3 regions of the Streptomyces sp. NPDC051567 genome follow, and region 1 is predicted to be linked to each of the others. Evidence: predicted binding sites of a transcription regulator. Region 1 holds the regulator's gene; each other region holds the start of a gene.
What was found. The regulator HrcA, encoded in region 1, represses chaperone genes, less so after heat shock. The targets are predictions, from matches to a motif close to TTNGCACTCNGNNNNNCNGAGTGCNAA.
Positions count from the first base shown of each region.

Region 2: a site for HrcA is predicted at 4,149-4,175, ahead of groES (co-chaperone GroES). Genes of this name have one in related genera too.
Region 3: a site for HrcA is predicted at 1,487-1,513, ahead of groL (chaperonin GroEL). Genes of this name have one in related genera too.

Region 1 covers NZ_JBITDK010000022.1:30,636-40,799, forward strand. The annotation lists gene lepA (translation elongation factor 4) at 1-1,382, shown strand, start outside; gene ACIA5F_RS22555 (AMP-dependent synthetase/ligase) at 1,587-3,479, shown strand; gene hemW (radical SAM family heme chaperone HemW) at 3,626-4,858, shown strand; gene ACIA5F_RS22565 (DUF3097 domain-containing protein) at 4,928-5,728, opposite strand; gene ACIA5F_RS22570 (MBL fold metallo-hydrolase) at 5,758-6,489, opposite strand; gene hrcA (heat-inducible transcriptional repressor HrcA) at 6,662-7,678, shown strand; gene dnaJ (molecular chaperone DnaJ) at 7,679-8,818, shown strand; gene ACIA5F_RS22585 (nitronate monooxygenase) at 9,010-10,101, shown strand; gene ACIA5F_RS22590 (16S rRNA (uracil(1498)-N(3))-methyltransferase) at 10,098-10,164, shown strand, end outside.
Region 2 covers NZ_JBITDK010000027.1:72,231-82,394, forward strand. The annotation lists gene ACIA5F_RS24870 (MOSC domain-containing protein) at 1-188, shown strand, start outside; gene ACIA5F_RS24875 (SDR family NAD(P)-dependent oxidoreductase) at 253-1,026, shown strand; gene ACIA5F_RS24880 (ester cyclase) at 1,155-1,856, shown strand; gene groL (chaperonin GroEL) at 1,962-3,584, opposite strand; gene groES (co-chaperone GroES) at 3,697-4,005, opposite strand; gene ACIA5F_RS24895 (hypothetical protein) at 4,304-4,462, shown strand; gene ACIA5F_RS24900 (FtsW/RodA/SpoVE family cell cycle protein) at 4,450-5,844, shown strand; gene ACIA5F_RS24905 (polysaccharide deacetylase family protein) at 5,914-6,783, opposite strand; gene ACIA5F_RS24910 (methyltransferase domain-containing protein) at 7,047-8,285, shown strand; gene ACIA5F_RS24915 (hypothetical protein) at 9,047-9,319, opposite strand; gene tsaD (tRNA (adenosine(37)-N6)-threonylcarbamoyltransferase complex transferase subunit TsaD) at 9,316-10,164, opposite strand, start outside.
Region 3 covers NZ_JBITDK010000024.1:81,553-91,716, reverse strand. The annotation lists gene groL (chaperonin GroEL) at 1-1,286, opposite strand, end outside; gene ACIA5F_RS23730 (cold-shock protein) at 1,758-1,964, opposite strand; gene ACIA5F_RS23725 (MoaD/ThiS family protein) at 2,362-2,637, opposite strand; gene thrC (threonine synthase) at 2,762-4,036, opposite strand; SAM riboswitch class I at 4,053-4,200, opposite strand; gene ACIA5F_RS23715 (glucosyl-3-phosphoglycerate synthase) at 4,454-5,404, shown strand; gene ACIA5F_RS23710 (trehalose-6-phosphate synthase) at 5,472-6,932, shown strand; gene otsB (trehalose-phosphatase) at 7,030-7,878, opposite strand; gene ACIA5F_RS23700 (DUF3263 domain-containing protein) at 7,956-8,192, opposite strand; gene ACIA5F_RS23695 (extracellular solute-binding protein) at 8,305-9,609, opposite strand; gene ACIA5F_RS23690 (ROK family protein) at 9,833-10,164, shown strand, end outside.

The DNA.
Region 1 (10,164 bases):
TCGCCGAGGAGCTCGCCAACCTGGTCGGATGCCAGCCCGAGGACGTGCTGCGCGTCTCGGCGAAGACCGGTGTCGGCGTGGACGTCCTGCTCGACAAGATCGTCGCCACCGTCCCGGCCCCGGTCGGCGTCAAGGCCGCCCCCGCCCGCGCGATGATCTTCGACTCGGTCTACGACTCGTACCGCGGTGTCGTGACCTACGTCCGTGTGGTCGACGGCCAGCTCAACAAGCGCGAGCGCATCCGGATGATGTCCACCGGCGCCACGCACGAGCTGCTGGAGATCGGTGTCTCCTCCCCGGAGATGACCCCGTCCGACGGCATCGGCGTCGGCGAGGTGGGTTACATCATCACCGGCGTGAAGGACGTCCGGCAGTCCAAGGTCGGTGACACCATCACCAGCCTGCACAACGGCGCGACCGAGGCCCTCGGCGGCTACAAGGACCCGCGTCCGATGGTCTTCTCGGGCCTGTACCCGCTCGACGGCTCGGACTACCCGGACCTGCGCGAGGCCCTGGACAAGCTCCAGCTCAACGACGCCGCGCTCGTCTACGAGCCCGAGACCTCGGCGGCGCTCGGCTTCGGCTTCCGCGTCGGCTTCCTCGGCCTGCTCCACCTCGACGTGGTCCGCGAGCGCCTGGAGCGCGAGTTCGGCCTCGACCTGATCGCCACCGCGCCCAACGTGGTCTACCGGGTCGTCCTGGAGGACGGCAAGGAAGTCACCGTCACCAACCCGAGCGAGTTCCCCGAGGGCAAGATCTCGGACGTCTTCGAGCCGGTCGTCCGGGCCACCCTGCTCGCGCCGTCCGAGTTCATCGGCGCGATCATGGAGCTCTGCCAGCAGCGCCGCGGCACCCTCCTCGGGATGGACTACCTCTCCGAGGACCGGGTCGAGATCCGTTACACGCTCCCGCTCGCGGAGATCGTCTTCGACTTCTTCGACCAGCTGAAGTCCAAGACGCGCGGTTATGCCTCCCTCGACTACGAGCCCACCGGCGAGCAGGCATCCGGCCTGGTCAAGGTCGACATCCTGTTGCACGGCGACAAGGTCGACGCCTTCTCCGCCGTCACGCACAAGGACGCCGCCTACGCCTACGGCGTGCGCCTCGTCGCCAAGCTGCGCGAGCTGATCCCGAGGCAGGCCTTCGAGATCCCGATCCAGGCCGCGATCGGCTCCCGCGTCATCGCCCGCGAGACCATCCGCGCCATCCGCAAGGACGTCCTCGCCAAGTGCTACGGCGGTGACATCTCCCGTAAGCGGAAGCTGCTGGAGAAGCAGAAGGAGGGCAAGAAGCGGATGAAGATGGTCGGTTCCGTGGAGGTCCCGCAGGAGGCGTTCATCGCCGTCCTCTCCAGCGACGAGTCCGGCGGCAAGAAGAAGTGATCCGGTGACTCCCGGGTGACCGGCGGGGACGGTCTTGTCCCCGGGCCGCGCGAGACGGGCCCCCACGCACACGCGTGGGGGCCCGTTTCGTTATCAAGCGGCCACCCGCCAGCCCTTACGCACCGGCCGGGCGGCCTCTAGGCTGATCGGGCTCGATGGTTACCCGCCAGTTACAAGCCCTGCCGCGTGGTCCGGAGGACATCCGTGAGCGACACACAGACCTTGATCGAGAACCGTCCGCCCACCGTGGCGACGCTCTTCCTGGAGCGTGTCGCCGCCACGCCGAACGGTGAGGCCTACCGGTTCCCAGTGCCCGCGGCCGGGGGGCGGGGCGGTCCCGACGACTGGAAGTCGCTCAGCTGGGGTCAGGCCGCCGAACGGGTCTTCGCCGTCGCGGCGGGTCTGATCACCCTCGGACTGCGGGCCGAGGACCGGGTCGCGCTCGCCTCCAGCACGAGGATCGAGTGGATCCTCGCCGACCTCGGCGTGATGTGCGCCGGGGCCGCGACCACCACCGTCTACCCGAGCACCAACGCCCAGGAGTCGGCCTACATCCTCGCCGACTCGGCGAGCCGGGTCCTGATCGCCGAGGACGCGGTGCAGCTGGCCAAGGCCCGCGAGCACCGGGCCGACCTGCCCGAGCTGGCCCACGTCGTGGTCCTGGAGGCCGCCGACGCCGTCCCCGCCGAGGGGGACCCGGAGGGCTGGGTGCTCTCCCTCGCCGAACTGGAGCGGCGCGGCGCGGAGCACCTCGCCAAGGAGCCCGAGGCGGTCAGGGAGCGGATCGCGGCCATCACCGCCGACCAGCTCGCCACCCTCATCTACACCTCCGGCACCACCGGCCGCCCCAAGGGCGTGCGACTGCCGCACGACAACTGGTCGTACATGGCCAAGGCGACCGTGGCGACCGGCCTCATCACCAAGGACGACGTCCAGTACCTGTGGCTGCCGCTGGCCCACGTCTTCGGCAAGGTCTTGACCTCCGGCCAGATCGAGGTCGGGCACGTCACCGCCGTCGACGGCCGCATCGACAAGATCATCGAGAACCTGCCGGTCGTCCAGCCGACCTACATGGCTGCCGTCCCGCGCATCTTCGAGAAGGTCTACAACGGGGTCGCCGCCAAGGCCCGCGCGGGCGGCGGCGCCAAGTACAAGATCTTCGAGTGGGCCTCCGGGGTCGCCCGCGCCTACGCCAAGGCCTCCCAGGACAGCTTCCGGCGCACCGGCAGGGCGTCCGCCCCCTTCGGCCTCACCGTCCAGCACAAGATCGCCGACGTGCTCGTCTACTCCAAGCTGCGCGCCGCCTTCGGCGGACGGCTGCGCGCCGCCGTCTCCGGCTCGGCCGCCCTCGCCCCCGAGATCGGCTACTTCTTCGCCGGCGCGGGCATCCACATCCTGGAGGGCTACGGCCTGACGGAGTCCAGCGCGGCCTCGTTCGTGAACCCCGGCGAGGCGTACCGCACCGGCACCGTCGGCAAGCCGCTCCCCGGCACCGAGGTCCGGATAGCCGACGACGGCGAGATCCTGCTGCGCGGCCCCGGCATCATGCAGGGCTACCACGGGCTCCCCGACAAGACCGCCGAGGTACTGGAGGCGGACGGCTGGCTGCACACCGGCGACATAGGCGAGCTGTCGCCCGACGGCTACCTGCGCATCACCGACCGCAAGAAGGACCTGATCAAGACCTCGGGCGGCAAGTACGTCGCCCCCGCCGAGGTCGAGGGACAGTTCAAGGCGATCTGCCCGTACGTCTCCAGCATCGTGGTGCACGGCGCGGACCGGAACTTCTGCTCGGCGCTGATCGCGCTCGACGGCCCGGCCATCCTGGGCTGGGCGGCCGAGAACGGGCTGGCCGGGAAGACGTATGCCGAGGTCGTGGCCGCGCCGGAGACCACCCGGCTCGTGGAGACGTACGTACAGAGCCTCAACGAGGGCCTCCAGCGCTGGCAGACCGTGAAGAAGTTCCGGCTGCTGCCGCGCGACCTGGACGTCGAGCACGGGGACCTCACGCCGAGCCTGAAGCTGAAGCGGCCGGTGGTCGAAAGGGAGTTCAAGCACCTGATCGACGAGATGTACGAGGGCACGCGCGAGCTCTGACCCGGCCGGCGGGCCCGCCGCCGGCCGGACCCGGCGGGCCAGGGCCACCCCGTACCGCAGCGTCCGCCCGGCCCGGCGGTACCCGGTGCGCACCGGCCGCCGCCGGGCCGGGAGAGCGGAGCGGCCGGGTGCAGGACAATGGAGCCATGCCTTCCGCACTGCCCGACGGTGAACCCATGCCCGAAGACGGCTCGCTGCCGTCGCACGCCCTGGCGGGTGCCGGGGACCGGCCGCTCGGGTTCTACCTGCACGTCCCGTACTGCGCCACGCGCTGCGGGTACTGCGACTTCAACACGTACACGGCGACCGAGCTGCGCGGGACCGGCGGGGTGCTCGCCTCCCGGGAGAACTACGCGGACACCCTGATCGACGAGGTCCGGCTGGCGCGGAAGGTGCTGGGCGACGACCCGAGGCCCGTCCGCACCGTCTTCGTGGGCGGCGGTACGCCGACCCTGCTGCCGGCCGGGGACCTCGTCCGGATGCTCGCGGCGGTCCGGGACGAGTTCGGCCTGGCACCGGACGCCGAGATCACCACGGAGGCCAACCCGGAGTCGGTGGACCCGCGGTACCTGGCCGAACTGCGGGCCGGGGGCTTCAACCGGGTCTCCTTCGGCATGCAGAGCGCCCGGCAGCACGTCCTGAAGGTGCTGGACCGCACCCACACGCCGGGGCGGCCCGAGGCGTGCGTGGCCGAGGCGCGGGCGGCGGGCTTCGACCACGTCAACCTCGACCTGATCTACGGGACCCCGGGGGAGTCGGACGAGGACTGGCGGGCCTCGCTGGCCGCCGCGCTGGGAGCGGGGCCGGACCACATCAGCGCCTACGCCCTGATCGTCGAGGAGGGCACCCAGCTGGCGCGGCGCATCCGGCGCGGCGAGGTCCCGATGACCGACGACGACGTCCACGCCGACCGCTACCTGATCGCGGACTCGGTGCTCGCGGAGGCCGGGTACGCCTGGTACGAGGTGTCGAACTGGGCCACCTCGGACGCCGGGCGGTGCCTGCACAACGAGCTGTACTGGCGCGGGGCCGACTGGTGGGGCGCGGGACCGGGCGCGCACAGCCACGTGGGCGGGGTGCGCTGGTGGAACGTGAAGCACCCCGGCGCGTACGCCGCGGCGCTCGCCCAGGGGCGCTCACCGGGCGCCGGGCGCGAGCGGCTCTCGGACGAGGACCGGCGCGTGGAGCGGATCCTGCTGGAGCTGCGGCTGGTGGACGGCTGCCCGCTCTCCCTGCTGGCCCCCGCCGGGCTGGCGGCCTCCGCGGGAGCCCTGGCGGACGGCCTGCTGGAACCCGGCCCCTACGCGGCCGGCCGGGCCGTGCTGACCCTGCGGGGACGCCTGCTGGCCGACGCGGTGGTCCGCGACCTGGTCGACTAGCCGGTCACCGGCCGCCGCGGCTGCCGGGCCCGTCCTCCCGGCCCGGCCCGGCCGTGGCCCGGCGCCGGGCTACGGCGCCGTGACGTGGTCGATCAGGTGTTCCACCGCGCCCAGCAGCGGCGGTTCCAGCTCCCGGTACGACGTCACGCGCGACAGGATGTGCCGCCAGGCGGCCCCGGTGTTCTCCGGCCAGCCCAGGGCCCGGCAGACGCCCGTCTTCCAGTCCTGGCCGGGCGGGACCACCGGCCAGGCCCCGATGCCCAGGGCGGAGGGTTTCACCGCCTGCCAGACGTCCACGTACGGGTGGCCCACGACCAGGACGTCAGGCGAGGTCACCGCCGCCGCGATCCGCGACTCCTTCGAGCCCGGCACCAGGTGGTCCACCAGGACGCCCAGCCGGGCGTCCGGGCCCGGGGCGAAGTCGTCGATGACCGCCGGGAGGTCGTCGACACCCTCCAGGTACTCCACCACCACGCCCTCGATCCGCAGGTCGTCACCCCAGACCCGCTCCACCAGCTCGGCGTCGTGGCGGCCCTCGACGTAGATCCGGCCCGCGCGGGCCACCCGGGCCCGGGCCCCCGGGACGGCGACCGAGCCGGAGGCGGTGCGCGACGGCGCGGACGCCGTACGCACGGGACGGACCAGGGTGACCACCGCGCCCTCCAGCAGGAAACCGCGCGGCTCCAGCGGGAAGACCCGGCGCTTGCCGAAACGGTCCTCCAGGGTCACCGTGCCCGCCTCGCAGGCCACCACCGCGCCGCAGAAGTCCGTTCCCGCCGACTCGACCACGAGGCCGTTCCCGGCCGCCACCTCCGGCACCGGCCGGGCACGCTTCCACTGCGGGGTCAGGTCGGGGGAGTATTCGCGCATCCTGCCCACGCTAGGAGACCGGGCCGCGCTCAGGCGGGCGACACGCCGAACCGGGCCGCCAGTGCGTCGCGCTGCGCGCGGACGAACTCCGCCCCGACCACCGCTCCGTGACCCGGCACGTACAGCGCGTCCCCGCCGCCGAGCGAGAGCAGCCGGTCCAGGGCCGCGGGCCACCGCCCGGGCACCGCGTCCGGGCCCGCCGAGGGCTCGCCCGACTCCTCCACCAGGTCCCCGCAGAACACCACCGGGCGCTCGCCCGGGACGAGGACCGCCAGGTCGTGCCCGGTGTGCCCGGGACCCGCCTCGGCCAGCAGCACCCGCACCCCGCCCAGGTCCAGCGTCCGCTCGCCCGACACCAGGTGGCCCGGCGCCACCAGCCGCTCCGCGGCCTCGGCCGCCTCCGCGGGGTCCAGCCCGTGCCGGACCGCGTCCCCGCGCAGCTCCTCGCGCCCGGCGGGCGTCGACAGCAGCCCGTCCAGCCCGGCCGCCCCGTAGACCTCGGCGCCGGGGAAGGCCGAGCCGCCCATGACGTGATCGAAATGTCCGTGCGTGAATGCGAGATGAGTCACGCTCCGGCCCGTCAGCCGCTTCGCCTCGGCCCGTACCCGGGCGCCCTCCCGCACACAGGAACCAGGGTCGATCACCAGGACGGATTCCTCGCCCACCACCAGTCCCACCGTGCAGTCCCACACCGGAAGCCGGCGCCGTCCGGCCCGTCCGGTCAGCCGTTCCCAGCCGCCCTCTTCCCATTGCGCTTCCATGCGGCGACGCTACCCTGACGGGCCGCCCTTGCTAGGGGCGTACCACCCCGCCGTACACTGACCGGGGGATCTCTGGCACTCGGACACTCTGAGTGCCAACGAACAGGCGTCACCACAGGTGTCACAGCAGGCGTCACAGAACGAACACGCATCACAGATGGAGGTGTGCGCGATGCTCAGCGAACGCAGACTCGAAGTGCTCCGCGCCATCGTCCAGGACTACGTCGGGACGGAGGAGCCGGTCGGCTCCAAGGCGCTCACCGAGCGGCACCGCCTCGGCGTCTCGCCCGCCACGGTGCGCAACGACATGGCCGTGCTGGAGGACGAGGGCTACATCGCCCAGCCCCACACCAGCGCCGGACGCATCCCCACGGACAAGGGCTACCGCCTCTTCGTCGACAAACTGGCGGGCGTCAAACCGCTGTCGACGCCCGAGCGGCGGGCCATCCAGAGCTTCCTCGACAGCGCCGTCGACCTCGACGACGTGGTCGGCCGCACCGTGCGGCTGCTCGCGCAGCTCACCCGGCAGGTCGCGGTAGTCCAGTACCCCTCGCTGACGCGCTCCACCGTGCGCCACGTGGAGCTGCTGGCACTGGCCCCGGCCCGGCTGATGCTCGTCCTGATCACCGACACCGGCCGCGTGGAACAGCGGCTGATCGACTGCCCCGGGCCCTTCGGCGAGACCTCGCTCGCGGACCTGCGGGCACGGCTCAACAGCCGGGTCGTCGGACGCAAGTTCACCGATGTGCCCCCACTCGTCCAGGACCTCCCCGAGTCCTTCGAGGCCGAGGACCGCGCCACGGTCTCCACCGTGCTCGCGACCCTCCTCGAAACCCTGGTCGAGGAGGCCGAGGAGCGGCTGATGATCGGCGGAACCGCCAATCTCACCCGCTTCGGACACGATTTTCCCCTGACGATCAGGCCGGTGCTCGAAGCGCTGGAGGAGCAGGTCGTGCTCCTCAAGCTGCTGGGCGAGGCCAGTGAGTCGGGAATGGCCGTACGGATCGGGCATGAGAACGCCTACGAGGGACTGAACTCCACGTCCGTCGTCTCGGTCGGTTACGGTTCGGGCGGCGAAGCAGTCGCCAAACTCGGCGTGGTCGGACCGACCCGCATGGACTACCCCGGAACGATGGGAGCGGTACGCGCAGTGGCACGTTACGTCGGACAGATCCTGGCGGAGTCGTAAGTGGCCACGGACTACTACGCCGTTCTCGGCGTGCGCCGCGACGCATCGCAGGACGAGATCAAGAAGGCATTCCGCCGCCTCGCCCGTGAACTCCACCCGGACGTGAATCCGGACCCGAAGACGCAGGAGCGCTTCAAGGAGATCAACGCGGCGTACGAGGTGCTCTCGGACCCGCAGAAGAAGCAGGTCTTCGACCTCGGCGGCGATCCGCTCTCCTCCTCGGGCGGCGGTGGCGGAGCCGGTGGCTTCGGGGCGGGCGGCTTCGGCAACTTCTCCGACATCATGGACGCCTTCTTCGGCCAGACCTCGCAGCGCGGCCCGCGCTCGCGGACCCGTCGCGGCCAGGACGCCATGATCCGCCTGGACCTGGAGCTGGACGAGGCGGCCTTCGGGACGACCAAGGACATCCAGGTCGACACGGCCGTCGTCTGCACCACCTGCTCCGGCGAGGGCGCCGCCCCCGGCACCTCGGCGCAGACCTGCGACATGTGCCGCGGCCGAGGAGAGGTCTCGCAGGTCACCCGGTCCTTCCTGGGCCAGGTCATGACCTCGCGCCCCTGCCCGCAGTGCCAGGGCTTCGGCACCGTGGTCCCGACCCCGTGCCCCGAGTGCGCGGGCGACGGCCGGGTCCGCTCCCGGCGCAGCCTCACGGTCAAGATCCCGGCCGGTGTCGAGAACGGCACCCGCATCCAGCTCGCGGGCGAGGGCGAGGTCGGCCCCGGCGGCGGCCCCGCGGGCGACCTGTACGTGGAGATCCACGAGCTGCCGCACCCGACCTTCCAGCGGCGCGGGGACGACCTGCACTGCACGGTCACCATCCCCATGACCGCGGCGTCCCTGGGCACCAAGTGCCCGCTGGAGACGCTCGACGGCCTGGAGGAGATCGACATCCGGCCCGGCACCCAGTCCGGCCAGGCGATCCCGCTGCACGGCCGCGGCGTGACCCACCTGCGCGGCGGCGGGCGCGGCGACCTGATCGTCCACGTCGAGGTCACCACCCCGAGCAAGCTGGACGCCCAGCAGGAGGACCTGCTGCGCCAGCTGGCCAAGCTGCGCGGCGAGGAGCGGCCGACCGGCCAGTTCGCGCCGGGGCAGCAGGGGCTGTTCAGCCGCCTGAAGGACGCGTTCAACGGCCGCTGACCACCGCGCCGTCCCCGCGTACGAGCCCGGTCCGGGAGCCCCCGGACCGGGCTCGCCGCATGTCCGGCGGGCGCCCGCGACCCCCTCCACCGGGCCGGCCGGAGGCCGGGTGCGGGGCACCGGGAAGTGGACTATGCCAGGTGAATGACATGATTTCGGCCCCGTGAGCGGTACATGGCACGATGCAGTCCATGTCCTCCGCACCGAACGGTCTCTCCCCCCACCCGATCGTGCAGGCACCCATGGCGGGCGGCGCCTCCTGCCCCCCGCTCGCCGCCGCCGTCTCCGAGGCCGGCGGGCTGGGTTTCCTGGCCGGCGGCTACAAGACCGCCGACGGCATGTACCAGGAGATCAAGCAGCTCCGCGCGCTCACCCGGCGCCCCTTCGGTGTCAACCTCTTCATGCCCCAGAGCGGCTCCGTGGACCAGGCCGCCGTCGAGACCTACCGGGGACAGCTGGCCGGCGAGGCGGGCTGGTACGGGATCTCCCTCGCCGCCGACGACACCCTCGGCACCTGCGACGACGGCTACGAAGCCAAACTCGCCCTCCTCATCGAGGACCCCGTCCCGGTCGTCTCCTTCACCTTCGGCCACCCCGCCCCCGAGGCCCTCGCCCGTCTGCGCCGGGCCGGCACCTGGACCGTCGTCACCGTGACCTCGGTCGAGGAGGCCCGCGCCGCGCGGGAGGCGGGCGCCGACGCGCTCTGCGTCCAGGGCTCCGAGGCGGGCGGCCACCAGGGCACCCACCGCGACGACCCGCAGACCGACGGCACCGCGGCCGTCGGACTGCTCTCGCTGGTCACCCAGGTGCGCGAGGCGGTGCCGCTGCCGATCATCGCGGCGGGCGGTGTGATGCGGGGCTCGCAGATCGCCGCGCTGCTCGCGGCGGGCGCGGACGCGGCGCAGCTCGGCACGGCCTTCCTGACCTGCCCGGAGTCGGGCGCGGACCCGCTGCACAAGGCGGCGCTGACCGACCCGCTGTTCGTCCGCACCGAACTGACCCGGGCCTTCTCCGGCCGCCCGGCCCGGGGCCTGGTCAACCGCTTCATGCGCGAGCACGGACCGTACGCCCCGGCCGCCTACCCGCAGGTCCACCACCTGACCTCGGGGCTGCGCAAGGCCGCCGCCGCGGCCGGGGACCCGCAGGGCATGGCCCTGTGGGCGGGCCAGGGACACCGGCTCGCGCGGACCCTGCCCGCCGGGAAACTGGTGGAGGTGCTCGCGGCCGAACTGGCCGAAACCCGCGGCGCGCCGGAGAACAACCAGATGAGGAGTACGTCATGACCGCCCCCGTCTTCGTCGTCGAGGAGGTCCCCGCCGGGCCGCGATGGGTCCTGGACGGCCCGG
Region 2 (10,164 bases), on a different contig from region 1:
CGGTCTCCCCCGGGGACACCATCGCGATCGTCCACCGCCCGGACCACGACGTGACGGTCGAGCTCTGGTTCCGCGCCTTCACCACCGACCGCTCGCTGCTCCCGCGCACCCTGGCGGCGGGCGCCGCCCTGGAGCCGGAGGCCCGGGAGAGAGCCCTGCGCCACCTGGAGAAGTACGGGCCTGCCTGAGGGGCGCACGGGCCGGAGCGGGACCGGGGTCGGGCCGCGCGGAGGCGCCGGTTAGGTTGCGCCTATGACGACTGCGTTGATCACGGGAGCCACGGCGGGCATCGGCGCCGCCTTCGCCCGGCGGCTCGCCGCCCAGGGACACCATCTGGTGCTGGTGGCACGGGACACCCGGCGGCTCACGGAACAGGCCACCGAGCTGCACGACCGGCACGGCATCGAGGCCGAGGTGCTGACCGCCGACCTCTCCACCGACGAGGGCATCGCGGCGGTCGAGCGGCGCCTCGGCGACCGTACGCACCCGGTGGACCTGCTGGTCAACAACGCGGGCTTCGGGAACAAGGGCCGCTACCTCGACGTGCCCATGGCCGACGAGCTGGCCATGGTGAAGGTGCACATCGAGGCCGTGCTGCGGCTCACCTCGGCGGCGGCCGAGTCGATGCGCGCCCGGGGCCGGGGCGGTGTGATCAACGTGTCCTCGGTGGCGGCCTTCCTGCCGCGCGGCACGTACGGGGCCAGCAAGGCGTGGGTCGTGCAGTTCACCCAGGGCGCGGCGAAGGACCTGGCCGGGTCGGGGGTGCGGCTGATGGCGCTCTGCCCCGGCTTCGTGCGGACCGAGTTCCACCAGCGGGCCGGCATGGGCACGGGCAACATCCCGCGCTGGCTGTGGCTGGACGCCGACAAGCTGGTGGCGGAGGCCCTGACCGACCTGGCGCGGGGCCGGACGGTCTCGATCCCGGACCCCCGGTACAAGGCACTGATGGGCCTGGTGAAGCTGACCCCGCGCGGGGTCCTGGGCGGGGTGTCCTCCCGTACGGGCCGCAAGTACGGGCCGCAGTGACCCCGGGCCCGGCCCAGGCCTGCCCTGCCCGCCCGGTTTCGCTTTCCCCGTCTACCTGTGGGTAAACCCGTCAATCGGGTGAAATATCCCTAAACTGGATGTGTCCCGTCCATTTGGGAGGCGACACGATGACATTCGTACAGCTCATCGATTACGAGACGAAGCAGTCCGATGAGATGAACTCGCTCATCGACCACTGGGCGGAGCGCAGCAGCGGCAGACGCACGGCCACCCACACCCTGATCGGGCGGGACCGCGACGCCGGGACCCATTACGTGGACCTCGTCGAGTTCCCCTCGTACGAGGAGGCCATGCGCAACTCCCGGCTCCCGGAGACGGAGGCCCTGTTCCAGGAGATGGTGGCGCTCTGCGAGTCCATGCCCACCTTCAGGAACCTCGACGTGATCCGGGACGAGCACCTGGACAAGCTGGTCGTGAACCAGGTCTTCGACGGGCTCGCGGGCAAGGGCGGCGACGACGGCTTCTTCGAGGAGTGCGTCGCGGCGGGCTACACCGAGCACGACATCATGTCCGGCGCCGGCGCCGGCGGGGCCACCGGGCGCGAGGGCCTGCGCGCCACCGCGGCCACCTGGCGGGAGGGCTTCGACTTCTCCTTCGACCGGACGCGCCAGCTCGCCGAGGGCGACACCGTCACCACCCTGTGGAACTGGACCGGGACGCACCGGGGCGAGTTCATGGGCGTCGCTCCGACCGGCAGGGAGGTCACCATGGCGGGCTGCACGACCTTCCGCCTGGAGGACGGGCGGATCGCCGAGGGCTGGTGGTACTACGACGCGCCGGGCCTCATGCGCCAGCTGGCCGCGCGGTAGCCCCGGCCCGGAACGGCACCCGTACAGCCCCGCACACGCGGGAAGGCCCCGGTCACCGCCGCCTGAACGGCGGGGTGGCCGGGGCCTTCCTCGGTGGGGCCGCGATCAGTGGCTGTGGCCGTGACCGTGACCGGCGTCGCCCTCGTCGTCCGCAGGCTTCTCGACGACCAGGGTCTCGGTCGTGAGCAGCAGGGAGGCGATGGAAGCGGCGTTCTCCAGCGCGGAGCGGGTGACCTTGACCGGGTCGATGACACCGGCCTTGACCAGGTCGCCGTACTCGCCGGTGGCCGCGTTGAAGCCCTGGCCCTTGTCGAGCTCGGCGACCTTCGCGGTGATGACGTAACCCTCGAGACCGGCGTTCTCGGCGATCCAGCGCAGCGGCTCGACGGCGGCGCGGCGGACGACCGCGACACCCGTGGCCTCGTCACCGGTCAGGCCGAGGTTGCCCTCAAGGACCTTGACGGCGTGGACGAGCGCGGAGCCACCGCCGGAGACGATGCCCTCCTCGACCGCGGCGCGGGTCGCCGAGATGGCGTCCTCAAGGCGGTGCTTCTTCTCCTTGAGCTCCACCTCGGTGGCGGCGCCGACCTTGATGACGCAGACGCCACCGGCGAGCTTCGCCAGGCGCTCCTGCAGCTTCTCGCGGTCCCAGTCCGAGTCGGTGGACTCGATCTCGGCCTTGATCTGGTTGACGCGGCCGACGACGTCCTCGTGGCTGCCGCCACCGTCGACGATGGTCGTGTCGTCCTTGGAGATCGTGACGCGGCGGGCGGTGCCCAGCACGTCCAGACCGGCCTGGTCGAGCTTGAGGCCGACCTCCTCGGCGATGACGGTGGCACCGGTGAGGGTGGCCATGTCCTGGAGCATCGCCTTGCGACGGTCACCGAAGCCGGGGGCCTTGACGGCGACCGCGTTGAAGGTGCCGCGGATCTTGTTGACGACGAGGGTGGAGAGCGCCTCGCCCTCGACGTCCTCGGCGATGATCAGCAGCGGCTTGGAGGCGCCGGCCTGGATGACCTTCTCCAGCAGCGGCAGGAGGTCCTGGATCGAGGAGATCTTGCCCTGGTTGATCAGGATGTACGGGTCGTCGAGGACGGCTTCCATACGCTCCTGGTCGGAGACCATGTACGGGGAGAGGTAGCCCTTGTCGAAGGCCATGCCCTCGGTGAACTCCAGCTCCAGGCCGAAGGTGTTGGACTCCTCGACGGTGATGACACCGTCCTTGCCGACCTTGTCCATCGCCTCGGCGATGAGCTCGCCGACCTGCTGGTCCTGCGCGGAGAGCGCGGCCACGGCGGCGATGTCGGACTTGTCCTCGATCGGGCGGGCGGTCGCGAGGAGCTCCTCGGACACGGCCTTGACCGCGGCGTCGATGCCCTTCTTCAGGGAGGCCGGGGAGGCGCCGGCGGCGACGTTGCGCAGACCCTCGCGGACCAGCGCCTGGGCCAGCACGGTCGCGGTGGTGGTGCCGTCACCCGCGATGTCGTTGGTCTTGGTCGCCACCTCCTTGACGAGCTGGGCGCCCAGGTTCTCGTACGGGTCGTCCAGCTCGACCTCACGCGCGATGGTGACACCGTCGTTGGTGATGGTCGGAGCGCCGAACTTCTTGTCGATGACGACGTTGCGGCCCTTGGGGCCGATCGTCACCTTGACCGTGTCGGCAAGCTTGTTGACGCCGCGCTCAAGGGCGCGACGGGCGTCCTCGTCGAACTTCAGGATCTTCGCCATGGAAGCGGTTCAGCCCTCTCGGATACTCGGGGTTCAACGAACTACGCCCCTCGCCGCCCGGCAATCAGCGGGGTGACCAGGGGCGCAGCTCAAAGCAAGACTGGTGAAGTGACTACTTCTCGATGATCGCGAGAACGTCGCGAGCCGAGAGGACGAGGTACTCCTCGCCGTTGTACTTCACTTCGGTGCCGCCGTACTTGCTGTACAGCACGACGTCGCCCACGGTGACGTCCAGCGGAAGACGCTGGCCGTCCTCGAAGCGACCCGGGCCCACCGCGAGGACGACGCCCTCCTGGGGCTTCTCCTTCGCGGTGTCCGGGATGACCAGGCCGGAGGCCGTGGTCTGCTCGGCGTCGAGCGGCTGGACCACAATGCGGTCCTCAAGCGGCTTGATGGCAACCTTGGAGCTGGTGGTCGTCACGATCCGACCTCCCCCTTCGGAGATCCGGGGTTAACTGTCTGAGGTGGCGACCAGGTCGATCCGTCGTCGCGGGTGCCGGATCTGCCTGTCGCTGTGTTGGCACTCACCAGGGGTGAGTGCCAGGTGCGACACTATTCCGGCGATTAGCACTCGGTCAAGCGGAGTGCCAATTCCCGACCCCCGGGTGTGATGCGGACGGCCGGAAACCGGCGCTCCGTCCGCCGCCCGGACCGCCTCCGGACCGCCCGCCGAGGCGGCCGTCAGGAACCACGGGGAGGGCGACAACGTCGTAAACGGCATGAAAACAACGCTCCGCACCGCCGAACGGACCGGGCTCCCGAGCCCCGCGAGCCCGGACACACCGGGCGTGGGCGCGGCGGGCGTGGGCGCGGCGGGTGCCGCGGGGGCCGCCGCCGTGCCGGAGCCGAGCGGTGGCGGCGCGCGGTGCGTGGCCTGAGGCCCCTGACGGCGGCGGGCGCCCGCCGCCGTACCGAGGCGCTGCTGCTGGCCCTCGTCGTCCTCATCACCGTCGCCGGCCGTGCCAGTGCCGGTCTGGCCATGAACGACGAGCTGCCGCCCAACCTGGCCGGCTTCACGATCAGCATGACGCTGCTGTCGCTGGTGGGGCACCTGGGCGTGCGCCGGTTCGCGGCCTACGCGGACCCGCTGGTCCTCCCCCTCGCCATGCTGCTGACCGGGCTGGGGCTGGTGCTGCTGCACCGGCTCGACCAGGGGTACATCGAGCGGTACGACGCGGACGCGAACGCCCCCGGACAGCTCCTGTGGACGGTGGTCGGGGTCGCCGCCTGCCTCCTGGTCGTGGCGCTGCTGCGCGACCACCGGCTGCTCCAGCGGTTCATCTACCTCACGATGGCCGTCGCGCTGGTGCTGCTGATCGCGCCGGTGTTCTTCGGCGCGGACACCTACGGCGCGAAGCGGTGGATCGTCCTGTTCGGGCTCTCGCTCCAGCCCGGCGAGTTCGTGAAGATCATGATCGCGGTCTTCTTCGCCGGGTACCTGGTCGTCCACCGGGACTCGCTGGCGCTGACGGGCCGCAGGTTCCTGGGCGTGCGGCTGCCCCCGATGCGCCAGCTCGGCCCGATCGTCACGGTGTGGGTCGTCTCGATGCTGGTCCTGGTCTTCGAACGCGACCTCGGGACCTCGCTGATCTTCTTCGGCGTCTTCGTCGTGATGCTCTACGTGGCCACCGAGCGCACCAGCTGGATCGTGTGCGGGCTGCTGATGGCCTCGGTGGGCGCCTTCGTGGTCGGCTCGACGGAACCGCACGTCAAGGCGCGCGTGGCGGCCTGGCTGGAGCCGCTCGCGGTCTACTCGCCGAGCCCGCCGCCGGGGCTCACCTCGGACCAGTCGGCGCAGGCGCTGTTCAGCTTCGGCACGGGCGGCATCTCCGGCACCGGCCTGGGCATGGGCCACCCCGAGCTGATCAAGTTCGCCGGGCGCAGCGACTTCATCCTGACCACGGTCGGCGAGGAGCTGGGGCTGGCCGGGGTCATGGCGGTCCTGCTCCTGTACGGGCTCCTCGTGCAGCGGGGGCTGCGGATGGCGCTCGCCGCGCGGGACCCGTTCGGCAAGCTCCTGGCGGTGGGTCTCGCCTCGGCGCTGGCCCTCCAGGTCTTCGTGGTCGCGGGCGGCGTCACCGGCCTGATCCCGCTGACGGGCAAGGCCCTGCCCTTCCTGGCCAAGGGCGGCTCGTCCCTCCTGGCCAACTGGATCATGGTCGCCCTGCTCCTGCGCATCAGCGACAGCGCGGAGCGCCAGCGCGAGGCGGACATCCGGGACCCGGCGGAGACGACGCTCACCCCGGTGGCCACCGCGTAGCCCCGGCGGGGGCCGGCGACCGGGCGGGGCCGCGGCTCCCGCCGGAGTCCGCCGGAGTCCGCCGGGTGCCTACAGGTAGTCCTCCAGCCGGGCCACGGCGAAGCCCTTGTCCGTGACGGTCTTCATGACGTGGCGGATCATGTCGGGCATCGATCCCTTCCAGTCCTCCCGGCCCCGGAAGTGCGTGAGGATGATGTCACCGGCGTGCAGGTCGCGATCCCACTCGCGCCAGTCCATCCGGTTGGGGAACGCCTCGGCGTTCCACAGCGGCGCCGCCTTGATCCCGCAGGACTTGGCCGCGCGCAGGGTGTCCTCGTTGTAGTTGCCGTAGGGCGGCCTGAAGAGCGTCGGCCGCTTGCCGAACACCCGCTGGATCGTGTCCTGCTGGCCGCAGATCTCCTCGCGCTGCTGCTCGTAGGAGAGCGCGGGCAGGTAGCGGTGGTTGAGGGTGTGGTTGTTCAGCGTGACCCCCGCCGCCTGCATCTCCTTGAAGTACGGGTAGTTGTCCCGCACGACGTAGTCGCTGAGGAAGGCCGTGTACGGGATGCGCAGCTCCCGCATCATCTTCAGGAACTCGGGGTCCTTCTCCGCGCCGTCGTCGATCGTCAGGAAGACGACCTTGTCCTCGGTCGGGACGGTGGTGAAGACGGGTGGGAGTTCGTCGCCGCCCCACACCTCGAAGCCCTCGCGGGTGGTGATCTCGGGCTTCTCCTTCGGCGCCGCCGGGGCGGCCAGCGGCACCTTGGCCAGGCCCCACTTCTTCGCGGCGACGACGCGGGCCTGCTGGGCCGCCTTCAGCCGCTCCGCCTGGGTGACGGCGGCCCCGGCCGCGCCCGCGGCGCCCGCCTCCTTGCCGGTCTTCGACTTCTCCGGTGCCCCGGAGTCCGCGGAACCGCACGCCGTCCCGAGGGTCGCGACCAGCAGTGCGGCCAGCGCCACCCCGAACCGGCCACGCGGACGCGCCGCGTACCGGTGACCATGTTGCGTCTTATCTTCCTTTTGTCCTACTAGCTGCATAGCTGCGCATCCTGGCATCCGGCGCGCGCCCGCCCCGGGCGACACCGCGAGCCGGGAGCCCACCTTCCTCCGAAAGGCCCACACCCCGGGCGATACCCCGGGCCATACCCCGGCGGCCCGGCGCCCGTGGCCGTCCGCCCGCCCCGGGCCCCGCCCCGGTCCGCCCGGGCCGCCCGTCGCCGACAATGGACCCCGTGACCCCCGAAGCCTTCGCCGCCCTCCTCGCCCCCGAGGGCCGCGCCCTCCTCGACTCGCTCCGCGACCACGACCCGGCCCAGGAACTCGCCCTCGCCACCCGGCTGCGCCGCGAGCACCCGGCCGAGCTGGTCTCCGCCGCGCTCGGGCAGGCCCGGCTGCGGCAGCGGGCGGTGGCGAAGTTCGGGGCCGAGGACGCCTTCCGGATGTACTTCACGCCCGGCGGCGGCGAGATGGCCACCCGCGCCTCCGTGGCCTCGTACCGCGCCCGGCGCCTCGCGGAGCTGGGCGTGCGCAGCCTCGCCGACCTCTGCTGCGGCATCGGCGGGGACGCCCTCGCCCTGGCCCGGCTCGGCATCCGGGTCCTGGCGGTGGACCACGACCCGCTGACCGTCGCCGTCGCCCGCGCCAACGCCGAGGCGCTGGGGCTGACGGAGCTGATCGAGGTCCGGGAGGCGGACGTGACGGAGGTGGACGTCCGCGCGTACGACGCCGTCTTCGTCGACCCGGCCCGCCGCGGCGGCCGGGCGGGGGGCGGGCGGATCTTCGACCCGGAGTCCTACTCGCCGCCGCTGTCCTGGGCGGTCGGGGCCGCCCGCGCGGCCCGGTACGCCGCCGTCAAGATCGCCCCCGGCATCCCGCACGAGGCCGTGCCCGCCGAGGCCGAGGCCGAGTGGATCTCCGACCACGGGGACGTCAAGGAGGCCGTGCTCTGGTTCGGGACCTCCCCCGGGACGGTCCGCGCCACCCTGCTGCCCGGCCCCCGCTCCCTGCACACCACCGACCCGCTCCCCGACCCGCAGGCCGGGCCGGTGGGCCGCTACCTCTACGAGCCGGACGGGGCCGTCATCCGCGCCCATCTCGTCGCCGAGGTGGCCCGGGAGCTGGACGGCAGGCTGATCGACCCGACCATCGCCTACATCACCGCCGACGAGCTGCGCGCGACGCCGTACGCGACCGCGTACGAGATCACCGATGTGCTGCCCTTCGGCCTGAAGAAGCTGAAGGCGCTGCTGCGGGAGCGCGGGGTCGGCATCCTGACCGTGAAGAAGCGGGGCTCCGCGATCGAGCCCGAGGAGCTGCGCCGGAAGGTCAAGCCGCAGGGGCCGAACTCCGCGACCGTCTTCCTGACCCGGGTGGCGGGGGCTCCGTCGATGCTGATCGGGTCCCCGGCCAGGCCCCCTGCCCCGGTTCCCGCCCCGGCTCCGGGGGCGGCGGGGCGGCGGTAGTCCCGCCGGGGCCCGGGAAGGCCCGTACGGCCCAGCGGTAGTGCGCCGCCGCCTTGGCGACGCCCAGCAGCGCGGTGACCCAGAGGATCATGCCGAGCCCGACGTGGTAGGCGACCTCGGCGTACGTGTCCTCGCCCGGCCGGGCCGAGGCCGTGGCCCCGAGGACCACCCACAGCGCCAGCGCGCCCAGCCCGAGCGAGGCCAGCAGCCAGGTCAGGCTCCGGCCGGGGGCGCGGACCCGGGCGTCCACGGCCGGGTCGCGGCCCGCCCTCGCCCACGCGTCGAGCAGCAGGCGCGCCCGCCGGTCGTGCCGGGCGCCCGAGACGAGCCAGAACCCGGCCGGGACCAGGACGCCCACCCCGAGCGCGGCGAAGAGCACGCCCAGGGCGTGCCCGGACAGGCCGCCGTCGCCGAAGGCCGTCACCGCCGTGCCGAGGAAGGACCAGCCGAGGACGAAGACCGCCGAGACGGCCCAGAGCAGCAGCAGCCGCCCCGGGCCCAGAGCGCTGCGGCCCAGTTCCCGCAGGACCCGCGCGCGGTCGGCCCGTACGACGGCCTCGTCCTGCCAGGCGCGCGGATGCGCGGGGGGCGGCGGAGGCGGCAGCTCGCGACAAGGCATGCTCATGACGATAGCGCCACCGCGTGCAGCGGCGCTGGAGTCCGGCCGGGTGGAGCCCGGCCGGGCCGGGCAGGCTCCGTACGGGCCCCCGAAGCCCCGGACGGCGGCCCCGGGCGCCCCTGCCGGATCAGCCCCCGCCGGATCAGCCCCCGCCGGTCTCCACGGATTCGAACCGCCAGCGGTGGACCGCGCGCACGACCAGGTCGGCGGCGGGTTCGGGGAGTTCGGGCAGGTCCGCCGTGACGCCCCCGGCCGTCTCCCACCAGGTGATGACCAGCACCCGGTCCTGTGGGGCCCGGAGCACCTCGCGGCGCGCCGGTTCCCGGGCCAGGACCTGCGCGCGGGCCCACTCCAGCAGCTCGCCGCCCCGGCCGGCGGCGGCCCGGGCCTCCCACATCAGCGCGACGGTGGTCATGAGTACAGGTTGTCCTTGCTCAGCTCGTGCAGGTGGTCATGACTGTGGCCGTGGTCATGACTGTGGCCGTGGTCATGACCGTGGCCGTGGTCATGACCGTGGCCGTCGTGCCCGTGGTCGTGCGGGTGCGTGCCCGGGACGTGCGGCTCGGTCACCGGCAGCGAGGAGTCCGCCGACAGGTCCCAGTCCGAGGCCGGCCGGTTCCGCTTGACCATCTCCGCGCCCAGCGCCGCCACCATCGCGCCGTTGTCCGTGCACAGCTTCGGCCGGGGCACCCGCAGCACGATCCCCGCGTCGTCGCACCGCTCCTTCGCCAGCGACCGCAGCCGGGAGTTGGCCGCCACACCGCCGCCGATCATCAGGTGGTCGACGCCCTCGTCCTTGCACGCGCGGATCGCCTTGCGCGTCAGCACGTCCACCACGGCCTCCTGGAAGGACGCCGCCACATCGCGCACCGGCACCTCCTCGCCCGCGTTCCGCTTCGCCTCGATCCAGCGGGCGACGGCCGTCTTGAGCCCGGAGAAGGAGAAGTCGTACGCCGCGTCGCGCGGCCCCGTCAGCCCGCGCGGGAAGTTGATGGCCTTCGGGTCGCCCTCGCGCGCCAGCCGGTCGATGACCGGGCCGCCGGGGAAACCCAGCTGGAGCACGCGGGCGATCTTGTCGAACGCCTCGCCCGCCGCGTCGTCGATGGTCGCGCCCAGCGGCCGTACGTCGCTGGTGATGTCCGGTGCCAGGAGCAGCGAGGAGTGGCCGCCCGAGACGAGCAGGGCCATCGTCGGCTCCGGCAGCGGCCCGTGCTCCAGCTGGTCCACGCAGATGTGCGAGGCCAGGTGGTTGACCCCGTA
Region 3 (10,164 bases), on a different contig from region 1:
AGCTCCAGCTTCTCGAAGACCGCGGAGGCCTGCAGCAGCGCCACGCCACCACCGGCGACGATGCCCTCCTCGACGGCCGCCTTCGCGTTGCGAACGGCGTCCTCGATGCGGTGCTTGCGCTCCTTGAGCTCGACCTCGGTCGCGGCACCGGCCTTGATGACGGCCACGCCGCCGGCCAGCTTCGCGAGGCGCTCCTGGAGCTTCTCGCGGTCGTAGTCCGAGTCGGAGTTCTCGATCTCGGCGCGGATCTGGTTGACGCGACCCTGAACCTGGTCGCTGTCACCGGCACCGTCGACGATCGTGGTCTCGTCCTTGGTGATGACGACCTTGCGGGCGCGGCCGAGCAGGTCGAGACCGGCGTTCTCCAGCTTGAGGCCGACCTCCTCGGAGATGACGGTGCCACCGGTGAGGATGGCGATGTCGCCGAGCATGGCCTTGCGGCGGTCACCGAAGCCCGGGGCCTTGACGGCGACGGACTTGAAGGTGCCACGGATCTTGTTGACGACCAGGGTCGACAGGGCCTCGCCCTCGACGTCCTCGGCGATGATCAGCAGCGGCTTGCCGGACTGCATGACCTTCTCCAGGAGCGGCAGCAGGTCCTTGACCGAGCCGATCTTGGAGTTGACGATCAGGATGTACGGGTCGTCGAGGGACGACTCCATGCGCTCCATGTCGGTGGCGAAGTACGCCGAGATGTAGCCCTTGTCGAAGCGCATGCCCTCGGTGAGCTCAAGCTCCAGACCGAAGGTCTGGGACTCCTCGACGGTGATGACGCCTTCCTTGCCGACCTTGTCCATGGCCTCGGCGATGAGCTCGCCGATCTGGGTGTCGGCGGCGGAGATGGAGGCCGTGGAAGCGATCTGCTCCTTGGTCTCGACATCCTTCGCCTGCGCGAGCAGGGCGGCGGAGACGGCCTCGACGGCCTTCTCGATGCCCCGCTTGAGCGCCATCGGGTTGGCACCGGCGGCGACGTTGCGCAGGCCCTCGCGGACGAGCGCCTGGGCCAGCACGGTCGCGGTGGTCGTACCGTCGCCGGCGACGTCGTCCGTCTTCTTGGCGACTTCCTTGACCAGCTCGGCGCCGATCTTCTCGTACGGGTCCTCGAGCTCGATCTCCTTGGCGATGGAGACACCATCGTTGGTGATCGTGGGGGCACCCCACTTCTTCTCAAGGACGACGTTGCGACCCTTGGGGCCAAGGGTGACCTTGACGGCGTCGGCGAGCTGGTTCATCCCACGCTCGAGGCCGCGCCGGGCCTCCTCGTTGAACGCAATGATCTTGGCCATCTGAAGTGGTCCTCCCAGGGGGTCCCTCCCATGCCGAAGGCCATGGGGGAAGGGGTGGATTGCTCCGGACCGCGCCCGCGCCCGCGACGGACGGCCTGCGTGTTCGGCGGTTCCTTCCCGCCGGACCCCGCGGGCCTCACCGGCCCGGTCCTGGTTCTGTTCTGGTAGCACTCTCACCTGGAGAGTGCTAACGCCAATGATTAGCACTCGACCCCCGCGAGTGCAAGCGGCTTGGGACAACGCCCGGCCGGGACACGGCCTCCGCGCGACCCGTACCGCCCGGCAACCGCACCGGAAACGGGCCGGAACCCGGCCGGAACCACCGCCGCCCCGGACCCCTGACGAGCGGCCCGGACCACCGGAGGGCGGCGGCACGACGAGGGGCCCGCATCCCGTGTCCAGGATGGGGCCCCTCGTATCCGTGCGTCTGTTTCCTGCGTCTGTACGCGTCGGTGGCCGATCGCGCCGGGACTAGCCGAGTGCGAGTTTGACCATGTCCGCCTGCGGACCCTTCTGGCCCTGCGAGATCTCGAACTCGACCCGCTGACCTTCTTCAAGGGTGCGGTACCCGTCCATCTGGATGGCGCTGTAGTGGACGAACACATCCGCACCACCGTCGACCGCGATGAAGCCGTAGCCCTTCTCCGCGTTGAACCACTTGACGGTGCCCTGAGCCATGCCTAACTCCCCTATTACTGGCCCTTGCGCAGGAACGCACTTCGCGCTCCCGGGTCAGAACTTGCGTCGGAACGCGTCGACCGAGGCTGAATGTATCCGCGCCAACGCGGTCTGCAACAGGCCGATCCGGCGAGAAATCCGGACACTCGGAAAGAAGGAAATAAAGTGAAAATTTGACATATTCCCGGGCAACTCGGGCCCGGCATATCTCGCCAAAGCCTCATAACGCGCTCGCACATTGACCCGATGTCGACCCTGGCGTGGCCGGCTCATATGCGGCCGGCAAGAACAGCGGAGGGGACTTCCCCAACTCTACCGTGCCCAATCACGCAGAATTGCCCCCTCCGCTTATCGGCGGAGAGGGCAATCGGGGGTCGGCCACGTATGTCCGGGTGGGTCAGCCGCCCGCGACGGCGGGGATGATCGAGACGCCCGCCCCGTCCGGGGTGACCGCGCCGAGCCCGCCCTCGAAGCGCACGTCGTCGTCGTTGACGTAGACGTTCACGAAGCGGCGGAGCTTGCCCTCGTCGTCCAGGACGCGCGCGGAGATGCCCGGGTGGTTCGCCTCCAGCGACTGGATGACCTCGGCCAGGGTCGCGCCCTCGGCCGGGACCTCGGCCTGGCCGCCGGTGTAGGTGCGCAGGATGGTGGGGATGCGGACGTTGACGCTCATGGCGCTGCTGCCTTTCCGGGTACGGGTACGGATGCGGGAGGGGAAGGTCGAGGAAGTGCCGCGCGGACCACTGTCGGCCGGTCGGCCGGAACCGGTCCGCCGGACGTCACTTCGAAGACACGACCTAGACCAGGTTGGCGGCGCGGAACGCGTCCAGGCTGGGGCGGATGACGGCGGTCTGGCCGCTGTCCGCGGCCACCGCCTCCAGCGTCTTGAGGCCGTCGCCCGTGTTCAGGACCACGGTGGTCAGCTCCGGGTCGAGCTGCCCGTTCTCGATGAGCTTCTTCGTCACGCCGACGGTCACACCGCCCGCGGTCTCGGCGAAGATGCCCTCGGTCCGCGCGAGGAGCTTGATGGCCTCGACGACCTGCTCGTCGTTGACGTCCTCGACGTAGCCGCCGGTGCGGCGGGCGATGTCGAGGACGTACGGGCCGTCCGCCGGGTTGCCGATGGCGAGGGACTTGGCGATGGTGTCCGGCTTCTGCGGGCGGACCACGTCGTGCCCGGCCTTGAAGGCGGTGGAGACCGGGGAGCAGCCCTCGGCCTGGGCGCCGAAGATCTTGTACGGCCTGTCCTCGACCAGGCCGAGCCTGATCAGCTCCTGGAGCCCCTTGTCGATCTTCGTCAGCTGGGAGCCGGAGGCGATCGGGATCACGATCTGGTCGGGCAGCCGCCAGCCGAGCTGCTCGCAGATCTCGTACGCCAGGGTCTTGGAGCCCTCGCCGTAGTACGGGCGGAGGTTGACGTTGACGAAGCCCCAGCCCTCGCCCAGCGGGTCGCCGATGAGCTCGGAGCAGAAGCGGTTGACGTCGTCGTAGTTGCCCTCGATGCCGATGAGGTCGCCGCCGTAGACACCGGCCATGACGACCTTGCCCTGCTCCAGGTCGTGCGGGATGAACACGCAGGAGCGGAAGCCGGCCCGCGCCGCCGCGGCGCCGACGGCGCCGGCCAGGTTGCCGGTGGAGGAGCAGGAGAGGGTGGTGAAGCCGAAGGCGCGGGCGGCCTCGACGGCGATGGCCACGACGCGGTCCTTGAAGGAGTGCGTCGGGTTGCCGGAGTCGTCCTTGACGTACAGCTTGCCGGTGACGCCGAGTTCCTTGGCCAGGTTGGCCGCGTCGACGAGCTGGGTGAAGCCCGGGTTCAGGCTCGGCTTGGAGGCCACGTCGGCGGGGACGGGCAGCAGCGGCGCGTAGCGCCAGATGTTCGCGGGACCGGCCTCGATCGCGGCGCGCAGGGCCTCGGGGTCACCGGTCGGAAGGTCGTAGGCGACTTCCAGCGGGCCGAAACACTCGACGCAGGCGAAGATGGGGCCGAGTTCGAATCGGGTGGAGCACTCGCGACAGGAAAGCGCGGTGGCGGGTCCGAGATCGACAGAGGTGGCGGCAGTCTGTGCAGACATGATGGAGAGCCCTTTCTCCTCATCTTCCCCATGGCGCACTTCGCCATGAGACGGAATTGGCACCTTTCCGAGCCGGGAGCTTCGCGGGTGAATCATCGCGAAAACCGACTGGAGGGTTGCCGGGGCTTCAACGGGCCGTGTCCCTCTGCCCCTCTGGATGAGCGGTATGGCACCGGGCGGCGCGCTCTACGGCGTACCCGGGCGTTTGTGCACGAGGACCCCCGACATGCGATGGTCCTTCGCGTTGTTCAAGACTGTAACCGAAGGCATGGGCGGTTGAGACAGTCGTCCGCACCGCGAGATGGATCACATACGGGTCACATCAGGATCGCATTTCGGTCGAAATCAGGCCGATGCCAGGCCGATGTCAGGCTGGAACCAGGCCGATGCCAGGTTCGACACCAGGGAGTACGGAACGTGCTGGAAGAGGTGGAGCGCTGGCTGACGGCCCGCTCCTGGGACGCGGCCGACCGACCGCTCGACCAGCTGCTCGCCAGGAAACGGGCGACGGGCACCACGGTCAGCGTGGTGCTGCCCGCGCTCGACGAGGAGGAGACGGTCGGTGACATCGTCGAGGTGATCCGGCGCGATCTGATCGACGGGCTCCCCGTCCCGCTGGTGGACGAACTGGTCGTCGTCGACTCGGGTTCGGCCGACGCCACCGCGCGGGTCGCGGCCGAGGCCGGGGCCCGTGTGGTGCACCGCGACGCGATCCTGCCCCGGCTGCCGGCGCTGCCCGGCAAGGGCGAGGTGCTGTGGCGCTCGCTGCTGGCCACCACCGGGGACGTCGTCTGCTTCGTCGACGCCGACCTGCGGGACTTCTCCTCCTCCTTCGTCTCCGGGATCGTGGGGCCGCTGCTGACCGAGCCGGACGTGCAGTTCGTCAAGGCGATGTACGACCGCCCGCTCGGCGACGCGCCGGGCCAGGGCGGCCGGGTGACCGAGCTGGTGGCGCGCCCGCTGCTGAACCTGCACTGGCCGCGGCTGGCCGGCTTCGTGCAGCCGCTGGGCGGGGAGTACGCCGTACGCCGCCGCCTGCTGGAGCGGCTGCCGTTCCCCGTCGGGTACGGCGTCGAGCTGGGCCTGCTGGTGGACGCGCTGCACACGGTCGGGCTGGACGCGCTGGCCCAGGTGGACGTCGGGGTACGGCTCCACCGGCACCAGGACGGGCAGGCGCTGGGGCGGATGGCCGCGGCGATCTACCGGACGGCGCAGCTGCGCCTCTCGCGCGGGCACCTCGTCCGGCCGGAGCTGACGCAGTTCGAGCGGGGTCCGGAGGGGTTCGTGCCGCACACGTACCCGGTGGACACCGAGGAACGGCCGCCGATGCGCGGGATCGAGGAGTACACGCGGCGCCGCGTGGCGTGAGCGGGCGTGGCCGGCGGAACGCATGGCAGAACGTTTGAGCGGGGGCGGGCCGGGCTAGGTTGGCCGCATGGCTTCCCAGGTGCTCGTCGCAGCGAACCGTGGCCCGCTCTCCTACGCCCTCGGGCCCGACGGCGCCCTCAGCGCCCGCCGGGGCGGGGGCGGGCTCGTCTCCGGCCTCTCGGCCGCCCTCGCGGAGCAGCCGGGGGCGGTGTGGATCTGCGCGGCCCTGTCGGAGGCGGACCGGGAGGCGGTCCGCCGGGGCGTCTCCGAGCCGGGCGTCCGGATGCTGGACATCGATCCCGCGGTGTACGACGACGCGTACAACGGCATCGCCAACTCGGTGCTCTGGTTCACCCACCACCACCTCTACGACATCCCGCGCGAGCCGGTCTTCGACGCGGAGTTCCGGCGGCGCTGGGAGTCGTACGTGGCGTACAACGGGGCCTTCGCGCGGGCGCTGGCGGACGAGGCGGCGCGGGGGGCCCGCGTCCTGGTCCAGGACTACCATCTGGCCCTGGTCCCGGGGCAGTTGCGGGAGTTGCGTCCGGACCTGCGGATCGCGCACTTCACGCACACGCCGTGGGCGTCGCCGGAGTTCCTGCGCATGCTGCCCGACGACATCCGCGAGCAGCTCCTGTGGGGGATGCTCGGCGCGGACCGGCTGGGCTTCCACACCTGGGCGTGGGCGGCCAACTTCATCGGCGGCGCGCACCTGGACTCCGCGAGCGGGACCGCCGAACCGTCCTACCCCCGCGACGGCCTGGCAGGGGTGTGGCAGCGCAGGACGCTCCCGGACGGCGGCGGGTCCGGGCCGAAGCGGTTCACCGCGGTGGGCCACTACCCGCTGGGCGTGGACGGCGAGGAGATCCGCGCGCTGGCCCACCGGCCGGAGGTGGCGGAGCGGCTGGCGGAGCTGCGGGCGGAGCTGGCGGGGCTGCGGACGATCGCGCGGGTGGACCGGACCGAGCTGTCGAAGAACATCGTGCGGGGCCTGCTGGCCTACCGGGAGCTGCTGGTCTCCCGTCCCGAGTGGCGCGGCCGGGTGGTCCACCTGGCCTCGGCCTACCCGTCCCGGCAGGACCTGGCGGTGTACCGGGAGTACACGGCGGCGGTGGCGGAGCTGGCGGACCGGATCAACGCGGAGTTCGGCACACCGGGGTGGCAGCCGGTGGTGGTGTCGGTGAAGGACGACTTCACGCGCTCGCTGGCGGTGTACCGGCTGGCGGACGTGGCGCTGGTCAACCCGGTGCGGGACGGGATGAACCTGGTGGCGAAGGAGATCCCGGTGGCCTCGGACGCGGGCTGCGTGCTGGTCCTGTCCACGGGTGCGGGGGCGTACGAGGAGCTGCGGGAGGACGCGCTGACGGTGAACCCGTACGACGTGACGGAGACGGCCGAGGCCCTGCACCGGGCCCTGTCCATGCCGGACGCGGAGCGGGCGGAGCGGACGAAGCGGCTGGCCGCGGCGGCGACGGCGCTCCCCCCGGCCCGGTGGTTCGCGGCCCAGCTCGCCGACCTGGAGGACTGACCCGGAGGACTGGCCCGGAGGACTGGCCCGGACAGGGCCGGGCCGGGCCGGGCCCGCAGAGCCCCGGCCCGGCCCTGACCCCGGCCGCGGCCCCGGCTCAGTCCCGCAGGGCGGTGGCCAGGGCGGCCAGGAGGGCGACGACCCCGGCCGGGCCGTCGAGGACGAGGTCCGCGCGGGAGGCCAGTTCCGGGACCTCGGCCGAGCCGCTGCACACCAGCAGCCCCGGCAGCCCCTCGGCCCGGCGCTTCTCGACGGCGGCGTACGCGGCGAGGTCGCCCAGGTCGTCCCCGGCGTACAGGACCGCCCGGGCGTCGCGCTCCGCGAGGAACTCCGTCAGGGCGACGCCCTTGTCCGTGCCCGGGGGCCGCAGTTCCAGCACGGCCCGGCCCGGTTCGACCGTCAGGCCGTGGCGCGCCGCCAGCTCGGCCAGGGGTTCGCGCAGGGCGGCGAAGGCGGCCACGGGGTCGGCGGCGCGGCGGGTGTGGACCGCGAGCGCCTGGCCCTTCTCCTCGATCCATGTGCCCTGCCAGGCCCCGATCGCGTCCAGGAACCCCGGCAGCTCCGCCCGGACGGCCGCCACCCCGGGGTGCGGGGCGGGGGCGTGGACGGTTCCGGTGACGGCGTCCCACCGCTCGGCGCCGTAGTGGCCGAGGACGACGAGGTGTTCGAGTCCGGGGACCCCGGCGAAGCCGCCGTAGCGGACGGCGACGCCCGCCGGGCGGCCGGTGACCACGGCGACGGAGTCCACCTCGGGGGCGAGCCCGGCCAGGGCCGGGACGGCGCCCGGGTGGGCGCGGGCCTGGTCGGGGTCCGGGACGATGTCGGCGAGGGTTCCGTCGAAGTCGAGGGCGACCACGGACCGGTCCGGCGCGCTGAGCAGGGCGTGCAGCCCCTCGCGTCCGGCGGCGGTGACGGGCATCGGCAGGTCGTGCGGACGGCTCCCCATGCGGACGACCCTAACGGCCCCGCCCGCCGACGGCTACGGCACGGCGGCGGCAGAGCCGAGGCCGTGGCGGCGGTCGGCTACCGGCGGGCGCGCTGGGCCTCGCGGATGCGGCGCAGGCGGTTGACGGTGCCCGGCGCGTGGGCCAGCGCGCGGGGGTCGTCCATCAGCGCGTTCAGCAGTTGGTAGTACCGGACCGGGGTCATCCCCAGCCCTTCCCGCACGGCCCGTTCCTTGGCGCCGGGACCGGGCCAGGTCCGTCCCTCGTACGCGAGCACCGCGGCCTCCGTGGCCGTCAGCCGCCCCTCGTCCGTCATACGGCCAGATTAACGCCGCGCACTGACACCGGCCCGGCCGCGGCCCCGGCTCCGCACGGGGCGAGAAGCGGGGGCGCGGCCGGGCCGGTGTCAGTGCGCGGTGGGGGCCGGTTCAGCGGGGGGCGCCGTCGGCCTTGCGGGCCGCCTCGGCGATGGCCTCCAGGACCTTCGCGGGCTGTCCGCCCGGCTGGACGCTCTTGCCGATGTTCTGCTTGATGTCCTCGCTGACGCCGGCCCACGACTTCTTGCCCACCGGGTACAGCCGGGAGTCGGGCAGCGTCGTCAGGAAGATCTTCATCTGCGCCGCCGCTTCGCCCGTGCTCGCCTCCATGGCCCGGTAGCCGCTGGTCGTGACGGGCAGCAGGTTGTACATGCTGGTGAAGGCGGTCACGTTCTTGGCCTCGTACAGGTAGTCCAGGAACTGTCCGGACTCCTTGCGGTGGCCGTTCTTGAAGGCCATGACCCAGTCCGTGACGCCCATCGCGGGGTGTTCGGTGCCGTCGACGGTCGGCATCGGGACCATGCCGAAGCGCACGCCCCGTTCCCCGGCCTGCTTGAGCAGTTTGGGGTGCCCGTGGAGCATGCCGACCTCGCCGCGCGCGAAGGCGTCGAAGGCGGCCTGCCGGTCCAGCTTCCCCGGCTCGACGGCCCCGGTGAGGTTCTGCCCGACGAGCTTGTCCCGCAGGAACTCCAGGGTGCTGATGTTGTCGGTGGAGTCGATGGCGTACGACTCCTCGTTGTCGGTGTAGCCACCGCCGCCCGCCAGCAGCCAGAGCATCGTCTCGGCCTGGGCCTCCTCGCGGCCCAGGGGCAGCGCGAAGGGGGTCGCGACGCCCGCGCCCTTGAGCTTCTTCGCCGCCGCTTCGAGGTCGGCCCAGGTCTTCGGCTGCCAGCCGCCCTTGGCGTCCTTGCCGATGACCCCGGCGTCGGTCAGCAGCTTCTCGTTGTAGAAGAGCGGCCGGGTGCTGGCCGTGAAGGGCATTCCGTACTGGACCCGCCGGACCTTGCCGGCGTCCGCGAGGGGGCCCAGGAAGTCGGCCTCGGTCTTGACGGAGAGGAGTTCGTCGACGGTGTGGAGCTTGCCCGCGTCGGCGTAGTCGGCGTAGGCGCCGATCTGGGCTATGTCGGGTGCCTTGCCCGCCTTGACCATCGCGGCGACCTTGGCGTCCACCTCGGTCCAGGGGTAGACGTCCACCTCGACCTTGGTCCCGGGGTGGCTCTTGGAGAACTCCTCGGCGAGGTTCTTCCAGTACGGCACCGAGGAGTTCTGCGGATTGTCCCCGTAGTCGGCCGCCACGACCCGCAGGGTCACCTCGTTGTCCCCGGTGAGTCCGTCGACGGCGCCGCAGCCCGTCAGTGTCACGGTCAGGCACAGCGCGGCGACGGACGCCGCCAGGCTCAGGTAACGGCCCTTCACAGTTCTCCATCCACCCCTAGTCGTACGTACGATCCACGTAAGGTCTACACCACTTTGGCGGCTCGTTCACATCCAGATCCCGCACTGGTGTCCGGTTCGTACCCGGCCCCGGGCCGGACCTGGGCAGGACGGACGTCCCGAATTTGTATAACCACTCAACAATCCCCCCCAATGGACTAGACCTTTCCCTCCTGCGCACGCGAGACTGTCTCCTGTGAAACCCGTGAAACACGTCATCGCCCTCGATGTGGGCGGCACCGGGATGAAGGCCGCCCTCGTCGCCGAAGACGGCACCCTGCTCCACGAGGCGCGCCGGGCCACCGGCCGCGAGCGGGGAGCCGAAGCCGTCGTCGAGACGATCCTGGACTTCGCCGCCGACCTCCTCGTCATCGGCCGGGAACGCTTCGGCCGGTCCGCCTCGGCCGCCGGGGTCGCCGTGCCCGGCATCGTCGACGCCCCGAACGGGATCGCCGTCTACGCGGCGAACCTGGGCTGGCGCGACGTACCGATGCGCGAGCTGCTCAGCGAACGGCTCGGCTCGATCCCGGTGGCCCT